2 regions of the Filifactor villosus genome follow, and region 2 is predicted to be linked to the other one. Evidence: predicted binding sites of a transcription regulator. Region 2 holds the regulator's gene; the other holds the start of a gene.
What was found. Region 2 encodes LexA, which represses DNA repair genes until DNA is damaged. Its sites were predicted from a motif close to AGAACANNTGTTCT; they were not measured.

Region 1 (4,565 bases), on a different contig from region 2:
CGCTCTCCTATCCGGCAAATTTGAGTTTTCGCGTTCCCAAAAATGCAAAGGTAAGTGCGGGCTATACCGGAATGGAGTCCCCTATATACAGGGTAAGGGTCGATGAGAAACAGTATGTTCTCGATATGACGTATATTCCGAGAGAGAGTCTCGTGATCACAAATGAAAGCGGCTTTATCAATATGGATATCATCTCGGGAATCTATGATTCGATTAAGCAAGGTTTGGAATCGGAAGTTGACTTCGGAGGAAAGGAAGCGATCCTTGGAACCATCCTCTATGAGAGGGCGACTTCTTCAGATAAGGATTGTCTGATAGGCACCACATCGAACGGAGGGTTGATCGCAATCGAGATCACTCCAAAGACAAAACGGAAACTAAAAAAAGATTGGATGAACCGATTTATTACGGGACTGGAGATCTTCGATGTAAAACAGCCCATAAACTTCTACCAGAGTAAGAAATCCAATTATACCAACCCTATGAAGTTAAAAATGCACGAAGAATATAAGGAACAGGAAAAGAGGTATCTCAAGGATAACTATGACAATTTTGGAAGAACGTCCGGATGGTATGACGGTGTAGGTTAGAAGGGTACAGGATAGAGGAAGGATCTTTCGGCAGGGTTTCAAATTGAATTTGTGAGCGGATCGAAAACAGAGCCGAAGGCGTAGCACTGCTTATATCGTTGTTTTTGTTTTCATAAAAACCTCTTGAAAAGGGCGGCGGATATTTCCGCCGTCTTTTTCGCTCCCGAAAAATGAAAGATTTTTGAAGCAAACTTTGTTTTTCTTGTAATATAATCTTTTCTCGGGGGTATAAACAATAAGTAGCGGAGTATTGATGGAGGGGTCTTGTTTTTGTTGTTTTATACAGTGTAGAGATTTTGTGAAATCGACAATTCCAAGAAGTTTACTTTTTGTGTGAAAGAGGCTTCGTTCTGTTCTCTATAATTGTACAGTATCTCCCCGGAATACGATGAAACGGGGATATATAAATCTCCACAAACACAAAAAGTATTTGGACATATGTTAAGGTGTGAGAAGGCGGTATGGAGTCGGGGAACTCTTTATATAAAGACACTTGTTTTATCAAGGAAGGTTGATATAAATAATAAGGTGAGGAGCGACTTCGGAAGTTTGCGACGGGATATCTTTTTTCTCGGATTTGGAAATAAAGAGAAAGTCTGCTATACTTAGTAGCGGGAATAAAAATTTGTTAGAAAAACGGAGTTGAAGAACAATGAGAGAAGTGGGACGAGTGATAGAGATCAAAGAAGATTACGCACTTGTAAACGTCAAGCGTAAAAGTGCCTGTGGAAGCTGTTGTGCCTGCGAACTCGGCTCAAGCAAGAAGCCGGAAGTCGATGTAAAGGCGCGCAGGATGATCGAGTGTGAGGTAGGCGATTATGTTTACATTGAAATGACTGCTCCCGATATGCTTCGGGCATCGGCGATCGCATATGGGATCCCGTTGCTTGCCCTGATGTTTGGAATAGTAGTATCCTACTTGGTCTTGGGAGATAAGACCGGAGCGTCGGAAGGTCTGTCCTTTTTTACGGGATTGGTGTTCATGGGGATATCCTTTGCCGTGATTCACAGATACGACAATAAACTCAAGGAATCGAGAAAGTACGAGCCCGCCCTTGTCGAGCTGGCACCGAGATCTGAATTTGAGCCCTTGCTCGCGGTGCAGAAGTAAGATTTGATATAGGTGCAGAAAAGATCCGAGATAATGCCGCATCGTTTGAAAAATCAGCATAGAATCAATGCTGCACAGAGGATGAGAGGATATAATCATATTTTATAAACTCAGAGGAGAAAAAGGATTTTATCCTTGTACAGTGTTTCCTCAATACCTGAAATAGGATGGAGGATCGACATGGGTGATATCGAAGAGCGTTTGAGTTCTTCGGCATCGGTATGCTCTATTGGCAGTGTTTTTCGTTTGAAATGTCAGGTGTGCGGAAGGTGTCATTATCCGAAGATAGCTTGGAATATCATAGTTCAAAGCACTCAACCTGTCAATTTGAACAGAAGACAACATGAAAGGACAAAACTCCTTGGCAAGAGAAGGGGTTTTGTGTTCGATTAGTTTTGATCTGCTTTGACAGAGAAGAGATCCTGCGAAAGTAAGTCTGTAGTTGTATAAAGGGAGAAAATAAAAATTCCTGTTGACAAAGAAGTATAGGAACACTATAATAAAAAAGAACATACGTTCTAAAAATTATTTGGGATGTTTGCAAAATTAAGTAGGATATACAGGGGAGGTTGCTATGAATAAGAAAGATGTCAAGAAAAACACCGATGCTCCAAGTCTTGAGGAGAGGAAGAAGGCGCTTGATGCCACGATGGCAAAGATAGAAAAGGACTTCGGTAAGGGTTCTATCATGATGCTCGGCGATAACGTCAAGATGAATATCGAAACGATATCGACAGGTTCTTTGGGATTGGATCTCGCTCTTGGAGTGGGTGGTTTGCCCAGAGGAAGAATCGTTGAGATCTACGGGCCTGAATCTTCCGGAAAGACGACCGTTGCTCTTCATGCCGTTGCAGAGGCACAGAAGGCAGGGGGTTTGGCTGCGTTCATCGATGCGGAGCACGCTTTGGATCCTGTTTATGCAAAGGCTCTGGGGGTCGATATTGACAATCTTATTATTTCACAGCCGGACAATGGAGAGCAGGCATTGGAGATTGCGGAATCCCTTGTGAAGAGCGGTATCATAGATATCCTGGTCATCGACTCCGTTGCAGCCCTTGTACCTCGGTCCGAGATCGAAGGAGAGATGGGAGATTCGCATGTAGGACTTCAGGCGCGTTTGATGTCTCAAGCTCTTCGAAAACTTGCGGGAACGATCAATCGTTTTAAGACTGTGACCATCTTTATCAACCAGCTTAGAGAGAAGATAGGAGTGATGTTCGGCAGCCCCGAAACAACTACGGGAGGTAGGGCTTTGAAATTCTATTCAACTCTAAGACTGGATATTCGCCGTTCGGATGCCATCAAAAAAGGAGACGAAGTCATCGGAAACAGGACCAAGGTCAAGGTCGTCAAAAACAAGGTCGCTCCGCCGTTTAGACAGGCCGAGTTCGATATTATGTACGGAGAAGGAATATCTAAGGTGGGAGAGATCGTAGATCTCGGTGCAAAGTTCGATGTTATCGAAAAGGCGGGAGCCTGGTATTCCTATAACGATACGAAGTTGGGGCAGGGACGTGAGAATGTAAAGACGTTTTTGCTTGAAAATGCGGAATTGAGAGATGAGATAGAGATGAAAATAAGAACTCATATTTTGTCGAATGGAGAGGATATGGAACAGGAGATCGATGAAGAGATGCCGGAGACAGATCAAACAGTTTCGGAAGAAGGCCCTGTAGAACAGGATTAGGCCGTTTCTATCCATTGGAACTATCGATTCAATATCCTTTGTATTGTAGGAGCTGAAACGGATTTTTGTGTTTGTAGATGTGGCTATGACTACACTTCTATTGGAGAATAGTATTACTCATCCAAAGGATGGACGGAGAAGGAGCAGGGGATCTTCCCCTGCTTTTCTACATAAAAAAACTCTTGCCGTGACGGATCATCCTGCAAGAGTTTTTGAAAGATTTGAACGGTTTTTTTGAATGGAATCCTTAAAGTCCCAAAAGAGAATTAATCTTTGCCTTGTCAAATCCCATAATAAGTTCATCGTCAATATAGATTGCCGGGACACCCATAATACGATTGCTCATCAAGAATTTTCTTGCTTCGGGATCCTTGCTGATGTCTTTTTCGGAATACTCGATGTTGTTCTCCTTGAAGTAATCCATTGCTTCGTGGCAAAAATGACAAGTCGGACTTGTATAAATAACTACCTTTTTCATAAAAATCTCTCCTTTGCTATAACTGTATTATTTTATACTGCAGGATACTGCGAATTGCCGTCGAATGACGGCCGTTGTTTCTCATAAGTTACTTATACCATTATATCTTCCTTTTAATCACAATAGTTGAAAATTTATCTCATCACAAAACGATATGGACCTGGAGAAGTCGGTGAGATTGATATCAATCATTTACATACCGATATAAAACGGTGTGGAAAGAGGGTAATATTTTGTGCAATATTTCCAAAAGAATACAAAACAAATAAATTGTTAGGACGGAGAAAGTGTGAGATAATAGAAACGGAAAAATCTAAAGCGATACTGCATCATTCAAAACATCAGCATAAAATCAATTTTGTACGAAGGGTGAAATTCTTGGAACTGTCGATATAACAAACCTTTGTGTTTTATAAAATCGGAAATTCGACTTTGTGCGGTGTTTTCCTAAGAAGGGGAGGGAAGGGATTTGGAATGGAAGAAGGACATATCTGTCAGGAGAATGGTCAAGGATCTCGGCGTAGAGATCATGGCGGAGCCCAAGGACAGAGATTATTTTGTTGACAACTCCGATATCAACAGACCGGGGATCCAGCTGGCAGGCTTTTACGAGCACTTCCCCAGAGAAAGGATCCAGGTTATGGGAAAGGTCGAGTTCGCCTACCTGATGTCCTTGTCCGAGAGGACCCAAAGAGAAGT
Region 2 (4,565 bases):
TCATCGACTTAGGGCCCGATGGAGGAGATAAAGGAGGAGAGATCATCTTCACAGGTACCCCGGAAGAAATATTAAAGTGCAAACGTTCTTATACAGGTCAGTATTTAAAAAAACATTTGAAGAGATAGGAAATGGAAATGAAGATCGATTCTATTCTTAAAAAAAGAGGGCTTTATCTGATCTCTTTCGAAGAAGGGAAGGAGCTGACCGTTTCGGAAGAGCTGTTGTTTGCCCTCGGTTGGAAGAAGGGTAGGGAAGTGGTTTTGGATGAAAGGCTCTTTGAAAAACTGGAACAGGATAAGTATCAACAGTGTTTTCATATAGCTCTTCGAAAGTTGGATTACTCCGCCCTATCTTCCAAACAATTGGAACAACGTTTAAAGAAGGAAGGTTTTTGCAGCAAGCATATCACCTATGTCATCGAAAAACTGAAGAGGATGAAACTGATAGATGATGACCTTCTTTCCAAGCACATTATCGAGTCCTGTCTATCCAAGGGTTTTTCGAAGGAGAAGATCAGGATGAAACTGTACTCCAAAGGCCTGTACAATGAGGAAGAGCAGATTCTTTCACAATATGTACCGCGAGATAGAGAAGAGGACAATGCCTATGCTGTGGCAAAGAAAAAATATAAGTCCCTTTCAACACTCCCTCCTATCGAAATAAAAAAGAAATTATATTCGACTTTAAGTTATCGAGGTTTCCGTTATGACTCGGTCAAAACCGCGGTAGAAAGGCTATTATCTGAAGAAAATTTTGATATTACCGATGAATAGTTCCCCTTGTTGTGATATAATAAGTAGGTTTTCACGGAATATGTTATAGAAAAGGGGTTATACTTTGAAAAAAGAAATTATACGCAATGTTGCAATTATAGCCCATGTAGATCATGGAAAAACGACCTTGGTCGATGCCCTGTTAAAACAGAGCGGGGTATTCAGACAAAACCAAGAGGTCGAAGATAGGGTAATGGATTCCAACGACTTGGAAAGAGAGCGGGGGATCACCATCTTATCCAAGAATACCGCAGTCCATTACAAAGATTACAAGATCAATATCATCGATACCCCGGGACATGCCGATTTCGGCGGAGAAGTAGAACGGATCTTAAAGATGGTGGACGGAGTCGTATTGGTCGTAGACGCATTTGAAGGCCCCATGCCTCAAACAAAGTTCGTTTTGAAAAAAGCTCTGGAGCTTAAACTTCCTTCCGTCATTTGTGTAAACAAGGTAGACAGACCCGAAGCGAGACTGACGGAAGTCGTGGACGAAGTCTTGGACTTATTTATCGAGTTGGATGCAAATGAAGAACAGTTGGATTCTCCCTTTATTTTTGCTTCCGCAAAAAATGGGATCTCAGGAAGACAACATGATGCCTTGGAAGAGTCCATGCAGAGTTTGTTCGAAACAATCATCCAAAACATACCTTGTCCGAGCGGAGATGAAGACGGTTACAGTAAGGTTTTGATCTCCACCATCGATTACAACGAATATGTAGGCAGAATCGGAATCGGCAAGGTAGAAAGCGGTACTATTTCGGTCGGCGATGAAATGTGGGTAACGAACTACGAGCAAAAGGACAAGTCTTATAAAGTCCGTATAGGAAAACTCTATGAATACGATGGTCTGAAACGTGTGGAAGTGTCCTCTTCAGGAACGGGAAGCATCGTAGCAATATCGGGAATAGAACAAATTGAGATCGGAGATACGATCACGACCGCTGATGACAAGACTCCTCTTCCCTTTGTCAAGATCTCCGAACCTACACTTGTCATGACTTTTTCCGTAAATAACGGACCTTTTGCAGGTCAGGAAGGAAAGTTCGTGACCTCTCGTCAGATCCGCGACAGACTGATGAAGGAGCTGAATACCAACGTATCTCTAAAGGTAGAGGATACTCAATCCGCGGATTCTTTCAGAGTTTCGGGAAGAGGAGAACTCCATCTTTCCATCTTGATGGAGCAGATGAGAAGAGAAGGCTACGAGATTATGGTCTCCAAGCCGGAAGTCCTTATGAAGGAAGATGAGAATGGCAAGGTGATGGAACCCATGGAGAGGGCTATCATCGATGTTCCGGAAGAATTTATGGGAGCTGTCATTGAAAAACTGGGAGCTCGAAAAGGTGAGATGGTCAATATGGTCCAGTCCAAGGGAGGATATACCCGGATTGAGTTTTTGATTCCTACGAGGGGAATGATAGGCTACCGCTCCGAATTTCTCACAGACACGAAGGGAAACGGTATTTTAAATACCCTTTTTGAAGGCCACGATTACCACAAGGGAGAGATTCCCAAAAGAAGCCAAGGTTCTCTTGTTTCGTTTGAAACCGGAGTTGCCGTAAGTTATGGTCTATATAATGCACAGGAGAGGGGAGTTCTCTTTGTTTCTCCCGGAGACAAAGTGTATGAAGGGATGGTTGTCGGTTCAAACGCAAAACCCATGGATATCGATGTCAACGTTTGCAAACGAAAGCAGGCTACCAATATGCGAGCTTCCGGTGCAGATGAGGCTCTTAGACTCTCTCCGCCCCGAAAAATGTCTTTGGAAGAAGCTCTGGAGTTTATTGAGCATGATGAGTTGATTGAGCTTACTCCCAAATCGATGAGGATTCGCAAGAAAATCTTGGATAAACAGCAACGAGCAAAGTCAAAAAATAAAAGTGTTTAACTCATATAAAAAGGTTGTAATTTTCTCTTAAACAGAGAAAATTACAACCTTTTTTCGACATTTATCCTTGTTGATACTATTCTCCGATAAAAATGCCATCCGCAGAAACAATGTAATCACTAAAGTACATACAAGTTTAACAGATTTCGGTTCTGTACGACCCAACAATTCAAACAGATAATAACAGCACTTGTCAAAGAACATCTCTGCGGATCAACAGCTTGATCTTTCCTAATATCGATACATTGTTGCTAATAATGGGTTCATAGGATTCATTTTCCGGTTGTAGGCGAATATGATCTTTTTCTTTATAAAAGCGTTTTACCGTCGTATATTCTCCATCGATCAATGCAACAACGATATCTCCATTTTTTGCAACTGTTGTTTTTTCTACAACGACGATATCTCCGTCATAGATACCCGCATCGTACATACTGTCGCCGGATATGTTTAAGATGAAATGGTCGTTATCGCTGATCCACTCCTTGGGGATCGGAAAATACTCATCGATATTCTCCACTGCAAGGATGGGTTGACCTGCCGTGACCTGACCGACGAGAGGGATATCGACCGTCTTCTTTTTCTCAAAGCCCATGCGCTCTACAGAATTTATCACTTCAATCGCTCTGGGCTTTGACGGATCTTTTCGAATGTATCCCTTATCCTGCAAACTCTTTAAACACGAATATGCAGTTGAAGTAGATCGGAACCCTATTTCAGAACATATTTCTCTTATGGAAGGAGGATATCCCTTCTCATCTACATTCTCAGATATATATTGTAAGGTCAGTCGTTCTTTTTCACTTAAATCGATAAACATACAAAAACCTCCTGATTCAATAATTTACTACATTATAGCAGACAAAGGAAAAAAAATCAAACAAATGTTCTTAATCTTATTGACACAGAACATTTGTTCTGATATTCTATAAATAGAACAAATGTTCTATTAAGACTTTGAAAGGAGAATTGCTATGACAAAGTATGAAACTAATCCTAAGATAAGAGTGAGGAATTATAGAAGAAAAAGAGAGGATTTAAAGAATAGACGTAGGATTTATATCGCGAGGATCATCCTGATCACTGTCGTCTGCTCGCTGTTATCGATGTCTATTGTATATGCCTTTAGCAACACACATAACAGTTCTGCTGATTCGAGAGAACCTATCGAGTTTTTGGTCCAACATGGAGACACTTTATGGAACATCTCTTTAAACTACAAGCCTGAAGGCATGGATACCAGAGAGTATATTCGCCAAATTATGTATGCAAATTCCATGAAGGATTCTCTCATCAAAGTAGGAGAAACGATCTATCTTCCACGTTAAGTCATTTTGCCGAACCGATTTTATGTTTTTTCTCAATTTATACTATGGCGATACCGCATAATTAGAAAAATCAGCATAAAACCACTTTTATAAGAAGAGTGAAATTCTTAAAGGTGTTGATTTAACAAACATTAGTATTTGATAAAACGGGAATTAAAATCAGACATTTGCCCCTGTACGGTATTTCCCCTATTGTTTATTGCGCTGTTGAGATCAACGATTTATATTTTATAGGAAAAGAAAGAGATTTGCATAGTCGCATAAAAAGATAAGATATCCTTTCTGTTGGAGAATAGTATTATATCGTGTTGTCTTATGCAACAAATGTTGTGGTTTATTGCCACCATAAGAATGCCTGTCTGAAACGTTTCAGAAGGCGTTCTTATGTTTTATACTATTATTGTGAATACGAACATCCAAAGGCGATCATCGAGAAACCTTTCTTCCTTGAATGGTCTTGATCGATTTCGCTACAGAAGATGTGATGATCAAACCAATAGCAATCGCTCCCGATATAAAGAAGGTCTCCACCCCTTTTTCAAGTCCCTTCTGATAGTCTTTCTGAACGAG

Region 1: recA (recombinase RecA) is a predicted target of LexA. The motif match lies at 2,208-2,221, and genes of this name have one in related genera.

The regions. Positions count from the first base shown of each region.
Region 1 is NZ_JBHSHL010000022.1:5,663-10,227, forward strand. Features, by position in the region: gene ACFO4R_RS06090 (hypothetical protein) at 1-590, shown strand, start outside; gene ACFO4R_RS06095 (SoxR reducing system RseC family protein) at 1,243-1,701, shown strand; gene recA (recombinase RecA) at 2,276-3,388, shown strand; gene ACFO4R_RS06105 (glutaredoxin family protein) at 3,636-3,866, opposite strand; gene hprK (HPr(Ser) kinase/phosphatase) at 4,336-4,565, shown strand, end outside.
Region 2 is NZ_JBHSHL010000014.1:155,238-159,802, reverse strand. Features, by position in the region: gene uvrA (excinuclease ABC subunit UvrA) at 1-128, shown strand, start outside; gene ACFO4R_RS04520 (regulatory protein RecX) at 138-776, shown strand; gene typA (translational GTPase TypA) at 841-2,667, shown strand; gene lexA (transcriptional repressor LexA) at 2,861-3,487, opposite strand; gene ACFO4R_RS04505 (LysM peptidoglycan-binding domain-containing protein) at 3,642-3,995, shown strand; gene ACFO4R_RS04500 (threonine/serine exporter family protein) at 4,422-4,565, opposite strand, start outside.